3 regions of the Vibrio chaetopteri genome follow, and region 2 is predicted to be linked to each of the others. Evidence: predicted binding sites of a transcription regulator. Region 2 holds the regulator's gene; each other region holds the start of a gene.

Region 1 (3,198 bases), 450 kb from region 2:
TGTACCCGTTTTTATAACGTAACTAGGAGAGAGAATGAGCACGTTTCTTCGTACTGCAGCACTAATGCTATTGGTACTCAGCCGCGCACCTGCATTTGCGGCCACGCTTAATCAATCCGATTCCACCCCAACAAAAGGAAAGCAAGAGCAAAACGAAGTTTGTCCATCTGTATTCAAACACAGTCTTAGTGGCTTGTACGGTATTGATGCTGTTCAAGGCGCTGCCTTCCAACCCCATAACGATTTTGACATCTTGTACAGCAAAGCCCACCAGGCTCAACATGAGCTAGAAGCGCTTTGTAAAACCACCACCCTACTGACTGACACCGATGCGTACTTTGCAGGCGTAAAATCTGCTGAGCGAGCGAAAGTGAAGATTGACACCGAGCTCAACGGTCAGGTTAATCAGATCACAGACCTAGCTCGAGGCACTATCGTCGCCAAGGACGTAGAGAGCCTTGTAGGCGCTTATGAAGCGCTTAGCCGTGAAGCTCAGGTAGTAAGGGTTAAAAACCGCTTTAAAAGCCCAGCAGCGTCTGGATATCGTGACCTAAACATCTTGGTTAAATTACCTAAGACCGGAATTATCGCTGAAGTACAACTGCACCTTAAAGACATCGCAGATGTTAAGAGTGGACCTGAACACGATTTGTATGAAATTGTTCAGGGAATTGAGCGCAGAGCAGCCGCTGAAAACCGTGCTCTTAACGAGTTTGAGACAGCACAAATTGCCAGTCTGCGACGTCAGTCAATGGAGCTGTATCAAAACGCTTGGCAACCTTACATTACCACCAACATTCGAGCGGCCTAGGTCGCTCTATAAGGGCAATGGCTTAGCATTCGATACCCTCTAACACCTAGCCCCTAAAACACAAAAAGACCACACTAGGTGGTCTTTTTGTTTAACAGTAGGACATTAATCCACTTTGATATTTTCGACTCGAGCCTTCAGTTTCTGACCCGGACGGAATGTCACTACGCGTCGAGCGGAAATGGGAATGTCTTCACCAGTTTTGGGGTTTCGACCCGGGCGTTCATTTTTGTCACGCAAGTCAAAATTACCAAAACCCGACAGTTTTACCTGTTCGCCACTTTCAAGTGATTTTCTAATTTCTTCGAAAAACACTTCTACCGTTTCCTTGGCATCCCTTTTACTGAATCCGAGTTTCTCAAATAGGTTCTCAGCCAGATCGGCTTTTGTGAGCGCCATAAAACTCCCCTCAAAGCTAATTCATACCTTGTTATCACAGTGATAACGCTTAAGATTTCGTTCGACCAATCAACAACATAACAGGCCAACTTTGAAAAGTGTAAGCCAACCTTCTGATTTTCGCCAACTTTTTTATTTCAGAACTATGTCAGGATTTTGCTTTAAGTTTTAGCAAGTTATCGTGTTTTTAGCATAATTTAGAGATATAGATTACCCAAAAACGATCGAGTAGAGTATTATTCTAAAAATCAAAACAAAAGCAGGTTTTAATAAAATTATAAACAAAATTGAAAATAGTGACCTTGATGCAGATGAGTTGTAATTTATTGTGTAAAAACAGAGAGTTGCAATATACATTCGATATGAAACTGGGTTTTTCTTCCCCATTATATCGAGGTATAAAAAAAGCGAGTTACTTTTCAGCAACTCGCTTTTTCAGGTAATTCACGTTGATACGCTAATCGCGATTAGTCACGCAGTGATGCACCAAATTTCTCAGAAATATGAGCAACAATTGCATCTACCGCACCTGCGATATCAGCATCTTCAAGCGTGCGCTCTAGAGACTGTAGAGTCAGAGCAATTGCTAGGCTCTTCTTGCCTTCTTCAACGCCCTTACCAACGTATACGTCGAATAGCTTCGCGTCTTTTAGGAACTCGCCCCCTTGCTCTAGGCAAGCAGCAACGATGTCACCAGAAGCTACCGCTTCATCAACAACAACGGCGATGTCACGACGGTTTGCAGGGAACTTAGAAAGCCCTGCCGCTTCTGGAATCACTTTCGTGTTGATCGCAGACCATTCAACTTCGAATACGATAGTACGACCGTTTAGACCGAACTTACGCTCTAGCTCTGGGTGAATAGTACCAATGACACCAACCTCTTTGCCATCTACAACGATTGCTGCAGATTGACCTGGGTGAAGTGCTGGATGTTTCGCCGCAGCAAATGAGTATGCTTTCTCGTTTGCAGACAGTTCTAGAATTGCTTCTAGGTCGCCTTTAAGGTCAAAGAAGTCAACCGTATTGGTTTCAATATCCCAATGCTCTTCGCTGCGAGTACCCGCAATCACACCAGCAAGCATAGGCTCTTGGCGCATGCCATTTTCAGCGCTCTCGCATGGAATGAAACGCAAACCGTATTCGAATAAACGAACGCGTGGTTGCTGACGCTTCTGGTTGTGAACAACCGTGTTTAGAAGACCTTGGATAAGACCAAGACGCATTGCTGACATGTCCGCAGAGATTGGGAATGGCAGAATCAGCGGCTCAACGTCTGGCACAACAAGCTTTTGCTGTTCTGGCTCAACGAAGCTGTATGTAATCGCTTCATGGTAGCCACGATCAACAAGTAGGTCACGTACGCGTTTAAGCGGAAGATTCGCTTCAACGTGGTTGTGCATCTTAAGTGTTGCGGCAGGGTGTTGATTTGGAATGTTGTCGTAACCGTAGATACGACCCACTTCTTCAATCAGGTCTTGTTCGATTGCGATGTCAAAACGCCATGTTGGTGCAACACCAGTCCAGCCAGTATCAGTCGTCGTTACTGTTAGACCTAAGCGTTCTAGGATCTCAACAACTTCAGCATCAGCGATGTGGTGACCAAGAAGTGAATCTAGCTTAGTACGGCGCAGTTCAACAGTGTTTGGCTTAGGAAGATCAGCGTCAGATTCAACAGCAACAACAGGTGCTACTTCACCGCCACAGATTTCAACCAGAAGCTCCGTTGCACGTTCCATTGCGCTTACTTGCAGTGCATAGTCCACACCACGCTCGAAGCGCATTGAAGAATCAGTGTGCAGACCGTAGCTACGAGCACGACCACGGATATGATCAGGTGCGAAGAACGCACACTCTAGAAGTACATCTTTGGTCTCAGTAGTTACACCAGACTTTTCACCACCAAAGATACCCGCGATAGCGAGTGCTTTGTTGTGGTCTGCAACAACCAGTGTATCTGCGTTTAGTTCAGCTTCAGTACCGTCTAG
Region 2 (3,198 bases):
CGAGCCCAACTGAGCTAGAGTGGGTTCTTTGGATGGCTTTAAATGCCTCAACAGCGCCGTGCTGCTGTAGATCGCCCACAGATTCGATACCGGCTTTTTTAAGCATACGCTCAGTTGCCAGTCGTAAATTAGGAAGATCCTTTAATCGGTTTGGCTTCGCTTCAGACTGCTGCTCTTTTTCAGTTTTTGCAAACGCGAGCGCCTGTTTAGCATGAGTCAAGATAGCGTCTTGATCTTGCCAACAATCGTCTGGTAGTGCGAAGTACTTGGTTACCACGGGAAATCCACGCTTTTTATAAACGTATGGTTTGTAACCTAGCTTTTTAAAGGTGGAAATGGTCTGACGGTCAGTTCTGATATGTAATTTGTTATTCACTGCTAATGCAAACATCGTATCGTCTACGAAGATGCCAAATCCGCCGAACATGGATCGAGACTTTACTCTTCCAAGCTGAGCGAATAACTGCATTGAATCTTTTAGTATAGGATTATCCATGCTTATTCTTTTCTCGGTGTTATTGATTGTGTCACCAAAATCAGGTCCGAGAGTATAGCAAACGGGTGTCAGAGCTCTGTTAAGCCACTGCTATAACTGAGTCTTTGCCCTTGCCATCGGCAACCCCGCTACCTATCAATAAAAATTGGTTTAGGCCGGTGGCTTTGCGTCCCACCCTTTCAGATGGTTTGCCCTGTGCGTGACACATATAGCATATAGGAAAACTACGTAAGTTATTGATATGTGATCTTTGGAAATGTGATCTTAGTTCAAATAATGTTTGGTTGTTTGTGCCTCAAGGTGAATAAAAAATTGACAGCAGTAGGGGGGAATTTTGAATAGAGATCAAAAAGTGCCGAAATCGGCACTTTTGTCAGCGTTAGGTTAGGGCTTTGACAGAGTCACGTTCTACAATTTCTGGGTGCATTTCAAAAATGCGTTTTTCGTGACCTTTATCTTTGATTCGTTCTAGTAGAATCTCAAAGGCATTTTTACCAACACGTCGCTTCGGTTGGTGAACCGTTGTCAGCGGTGGCGAAAAGTATTCAGCCAGTTCAATATTGTCATAACCGATAACAGAGATATCTTCAGGTACGTTTACACCAAGCTGTTGAAGGCGACTCATAAGTCCAAATGCCATTGTGTCATTAAAACAGAACACGGCCGTTGGTCTCTCTTCCATTGCGGCGATGCGGTTAGCGGCGATTACCGCAGTATCACATTCAAAGTTACCTTCAAGAATACGATCTTCTTTCATCTCAATGCCGGCTTCCGCCAGTGCACGTTTATAGCCGATGATGCGTTCTTGGCATACCGCTTTTTCTAGGTGACCACTTAGACAGGCAATATCGGTATGACCTTTCTCAATCAAAAACTTAGTCGCTAGATAGCCACCTTCCTCTGAATTATCGATGATCTTATCGGCTTGAGAGCTCTCTGGACCCCAATCCATGATCACTTTTGGAATGTCTGCGTGACGGTCAAGCATCTCAAGAAGCTCTTCAGTCAAGTCGGAACACATCACCAAAATACCATCGACGCGTTTTTCTGCCAGCATGCGAATGTAGTCACGCTGCTTCTCGTAAACACCACCTGTGTTACACAAAATCAGTGTATAGCCTTGGCGATAGCAGTAACTTTCAACGCCATCGATAACTTCTGAGAAAAATAAGTTGGTCGATTGGGTGACCAACATACCAATGGTTTTAGTCGAATTGCACTTCAGGCTACGAGCAACAGCACTAGGCGCGTAGTTGAGTTCATCGACCGCCGCCATCACTTTTTCTTGCGTTGCTTCTGCAACAAAACGAGTTTTATTAATTACATGGGATACTGTGGTCGTGGAAACGCCAGCAAGTCGGGCGACATCTTTAATGGTTGCCATAGTGATATCCTATTAGTCGCGGCTTATTGAATTAGTGAGTAAACGTTTGTGCCGCTTTAATTTTAGTGGTTCCAGCGCTTTTGTGAATAAACGGATGTAAAAGCGGAAACCGGCAAGTGTATGCAAGCCTAGGCAGAATCAACAAATTGAGCTCAAAGCTCGATATTGCCACCTAAGTGGAGATGATTTTCTGTAATACCAATGGGCGATTGCATTTAAACGGCGAATTGTAGTCGCAGCTTAGTGAGCTGGCAATCATTTATCCCACAAATTTATAACTAAGGCGCAAAATTGACTCAGATGACTGAAAACCACGTTTGCGCCTTTAGTATGTGTCGCACCTATCAGTTGAAATCGGAGTTAGTCGTTTTCATCCGCAAGGTAGGTCAGGTCTAACAGACAGAAGGCGTGCAAGAGGCTTGCAGCAGCAGAGTAGAAGCCAAATTCATCAAACTGTTGGCACTTTTTAACAAACTGAGGCAACCAACTCATGAGATGAGTATTGATGAAGTCCGCTTGTTCGTGCAGTGCGTCGTTCTCCAGTTCGTTCGAACGGATGATAAGGTTACCTAGAAAATCGAGTTCGATGGCAAGGTGATCCGCTGGCTCATTGAGATCTTTATTTACTGCAATACCGTACTTGGCGAGTAGATCTGCCATTTCTTGCGCAGGTTGGTCGTTGAGTAGGCCAGAAGTACCAATGTACATTGAGGCATAAGGCAGTGCGCCATGCTTGTCGGTCTTTAAAAACAGATCACAAAAATCGGCAGAGAGCTCCAATTGAGCATCTTCACGTACTTGCAATCTATTGAGCGAATCAGTGAAGGTTTTGATTGGCTCCGACAGCGATGGGTTTTCACCAAGTCCGGTTAGAAACGAACGTATTTCTGGGCTGTGGTATTTGCTTAGCTCATCGTCGGTCAGCTCAGAAGCAAACAAGCTTGATAGCCACCAATAGATTTCCGCACGTTGCTCATTAAATGCTTTGATTTCTTGCATTTGTATTGTCTCCAAAAATGATACTTCTATTTTAGCTAATAAAGATGAATAGCAATAACGTGTTGTGTGAATAAATAAGTTAATTTATTAAAAAATATGAAAAATAGTGCTTTGTCAGATGTTTGTGCGATTTGGTTTTTGTTGCATATGCTATTCGACGGTTTTGGTTGTCTTGAATCAAAAAAAAGTAGGTTTGTGCTGTTCGATGCTGTAGTAGACTAGAATTGTGAATGGTTATGAATAGAATGACACGGTCATTACAGATTGAGATAGTACAGATATGAAATATCACGTTTTGGTTGTAGAAGATGACGTAGTC
Region 3 (3,198 bases), 440 kb from region 2:
ACCGATGTTCATCGCAGGACCGCCAAGTACGATTAGGCTTGCACCTACTGGGATCTCTTTCTTCTGAACGTGCTCGTCACGGATGTTACCCATACCACCAGCAATCATGATTGGCTTGTGGTAACCACGTACTTCTTCACCTGCGTGAGACGTTACCTTCTCTTCATAGGTACGGAAGTAACCAAGTAGGTTTGGACGACCAAATTCGTTGTTAAACGCCGCGCCACCTAGTGGACCTTCTAGCATGATATCCAGTGCGTTAACAATACGACCTGGCTTACCAAAGTCAGTTTCCCAAGGCTGCTCGAAGCCAGGAATGCGAAGGTTAGAAGTCGTAAAGCCTACAAGACCTGCTTTTGGCTTACCGCCAATCCCTGTTGCGCCTTCGTCACGGATTTCACCACCGCTACCTGTCGATGCACCTGGCCATGGAGAAATCGCTGTTGGGTGGTTGTGTGTTTCCACCTTCATTAGGATGTGCGCTTTCTCGTGGTTGTAGCCGTATTGACGAGTCTTTGGATCTGGGAAGAAACGACCCACTTCAGAGCCTTCCATAACCGCTGCATTATCTTTGTATGCAGACAGAACGTGCTCTGGTGTCGTTTCGAATGTGTTTTTGATCATCTTGAACAGCGACTTGTCTTGCTTCACGCCGTCGATAGTCCAATCTGCGTTGAAGATCTTGTGACGACAGTGCTCAGAGTTCGCCTGTGCAAACATCATCAATTCGATGTCTGTTGGGTTGCGCTCTAGCTTAGTAACAAAGCTTTCAAGTAGGTAATCAATTTCATCTTCTGCAAGTGCAAGACCTAGCGTCACGTTCGCGTCTTCTAGTGCTTTGCGACCACCTGTTAGTAGATCAACATCTGCAACTGGTGCTGGCTCTGCTACTTGAAACAGCGCTGCTGCTGATTCGAAATCAGAGAAAACCACTTCCATCATACGGTCGTGGATAACCGCTTTAAGCTCAACAAGTTGAAGCTCAGTCAGTTCGCTTGATGTCTCTACATAGTATGCCGTACCACGTTCTAGACGAGTCACTTTGTCTAGACCACAGTTATTCGCGATATCCGTAGATTTAGAAGACCATGGCGAGATAGTACCAGGGCGAGGTGTCACTAGTAGCAGTGTGCCAGTTGGCTCGTGCTCTTCGATAGTTGGACCATAAGTCAGCAACTTCTCTAATTTTTCAACTTCAGACGCATCCAGGTCTGCCGTTAGGTCGGCAAAGTGGGCAAACTCAGCGTAAATACCTGTTACTGGTAGGTTTAGTTCACGACAAAGCTCTAGTAGCTTGTTAACACGAAACTCAGAAAGAGCTGGGGAACCACGCAAAATTCTCATGTGCTTAGGTCTCTTATGCAGTTGATTTAGGTGAAATTCTTATAAATTCAATCAGTTAATAGTAAAAACTGAACTTATAACGATTTCTCCTACCTTGATGCGGCGGTATTATAGAGGATTTTTTGTGACGTAAGCGTTGGCGCAAACGTTTTCGTCATTTTTTTTGCTTTTGCCGAAATACCATAGAGATTGATTATAAAGTGACCGTTCTCGGGTGTTTCTGCTATCTCGCTTTGCCAACACGCACAGCTTTGGTATAAAGGCAGCACTAACGTTGTGAGATCTATGAATTAATGCAAAGTCCATCTGTTGTTCGTTGGCCTAACCGCCGCTGGTTAAAATTGCTGTCTGCCTGTCTGCTCACTATTGGCTTGGCCGGCTGTCAAATCGATTCTGATCCAAAGAGTGAATTAGAAAACATCAAAGAGCGCGGTGTACTTCGTGTCGGTACTCTCAATAACCAGCTCTCCTACTACATCGGCCCCGACGGTCCAACCGGACTGGATTACGAACTTGCAAGACAATTTGCCGATGCGTTGGGCGTGAAGCTAGAAATGAAACCCGCCTTTCGCCAAGCGAGCCTATTTCCTGCTTTGCAAAAGGGCGAGATTGATATCATCGCCGCCGGCCTAAGTCAGTCGCCAGAGCGTATTCAGAGTTTTCGAGCAGGCCCTGCTTACTACTATGTCAGCCAACAAGTGGTGTATAAAAAAGGTCAGTGGCGCCCGCGCAACCTAGAGCAGTTACTGAATACTCAACAAGAGCTGATTGATAAAGCCGATGGCGAAGAGGTGTTTGCCATTGTCAAAGACTCACATTTCGAAAAAACCTTAGCCACGGTAGCCAGCCAGCATCCAGATATTCGCTACTACGTCGATGCCAATGCAGACGTCAATGACCTGCTTAAGCAAGTGTCAGAAGGTAAACTGCGCTTTACTATGGCGGATTCGGTTGAGCTATCGCTATCACAACGTATCTATCCTGATTTGGCGCTCGCTTTCGAGATGACCGAAGACCAACCGATTTCTTGGTATATGCGCCAATCAGAAGATGAGAGCTTATATGCCCTGCTCATTGAGTTCTTCGGCCAGCTTAAACAAACTGGCGAGCTGGCTAATTTAGAAGAGAAGTATATCGGTCACATTGGTGTATTTGATTACGTCGATACACGCGCTTTCATTCGCGCTCTCGACAACAAACTACCTAAATGGTCGCCGCTGTTTAAGAAGTACTCTAAAGAATTCGACTGGCGTTTGATTGCGGCATTGGCCTACCAAGAGTCGCACTGGAATCCAATTGCCAAGTCGCCTACTGGAGTACGCGGTATGATGATGCTGACGCTGCCAACCGCAAAAAGCGTCAATGTCACCAATCGTCTGGATCCAGAGCAGTCTGTCCGTGGCGGTGTTGAGTACTTAAGACGTATCGTTGACCGCGTGCCAGACTCCATCACTGAACACGAAAAGATCTGGTTTGCACTGGCGTCTTACAATGTTGGCTTTGGTCATATGATGGATGCAAGACGCCTGACCAAACGTCAAGGTGGCGACCCGGATGCTTGGGCGGATGTGAAAGATCGCCTGCCACTGCTTCGTCAGAAGAAATTCTACAGTCAAACACGCTATGGCTATGCGCGTGGCGATGAAGCGCGTAACTACGTTGAAAACATCCGTCGCTACTATCAAAGTATCATTGGCCATGTGGACAAGCAGCTTGCCGAACAAGCAGAGCAAGAATTGACGACCGACGGACTGATTGTGATACCGCCACTGCCTCCTGTATCAGGTGCAGTCTCTGCTTCGGACTCCACGTTAAGTGGTGCCGAGACCTTAGTAAAACCCAACGTAGGTAGTA

What was found. Region 2 encodes PurR, which represses purine synthesis genes. Its sites were predicted from a motif close to TNANGNAAACGTTTNCNTNA; they were not measured.
Region 1: the regulator PurR is predicted to act here: its motif matches at 1,254-1,273, upstream of ihfA (integration host factor subunit alpha).
Region 3: the regulator PurR is predicted to act here: its motif matches at 1,482-1,501, upstream of purL (phosphoribosylformylglycinamidine synthase).

Annotation. Positions count from the first base shown of each region.
Region 1 is NZ_CP115920.1:1,817,919-1,821,116, reverse strand. Features, by position in the region: gene PG915_RS08210 (RelA/SpoT domain-containing protein) at 35-811, shown strand; gene ihfA (integration host factor subunit alpha) at 917-1,210, opposite strand; gene pheT (phenylalanine--tRNA ligase subunit beta) at 1,678-3,198, opposite strand, start outside.
Region 2 is NZ_CP115920.1:1,372,473-1,375,670, forward strand. Features, by position in the region: gene PG915_RS06230 (TfoX/Sxy family DNA transformation protein) at 1-496, opposite strand, end outside; cyclic di-GMP riboswitch class I at 612-699, opposite strand; gene purR (HTH-type transcriptional repressor PurR) at 876-1,880, opposite strand; gene torD (molecular chaperone TorD) at 2,241-2,879, opposite strand; gene torR (two-component system response regulator TorR) at 3,160-3,198, shown strand, end outside.
Region 3 is NZ_CP115920.1:933,572-936,769, reverse strand. Features, by position in the region: gene purL (phosphoribosylformylglycinamidine synthase) at 1-1,344, opposite strand, end outside; gene mltF (membrane-bound lytic murein transglycosylase MltF) at 1,638-3,198, shown strand, end outside.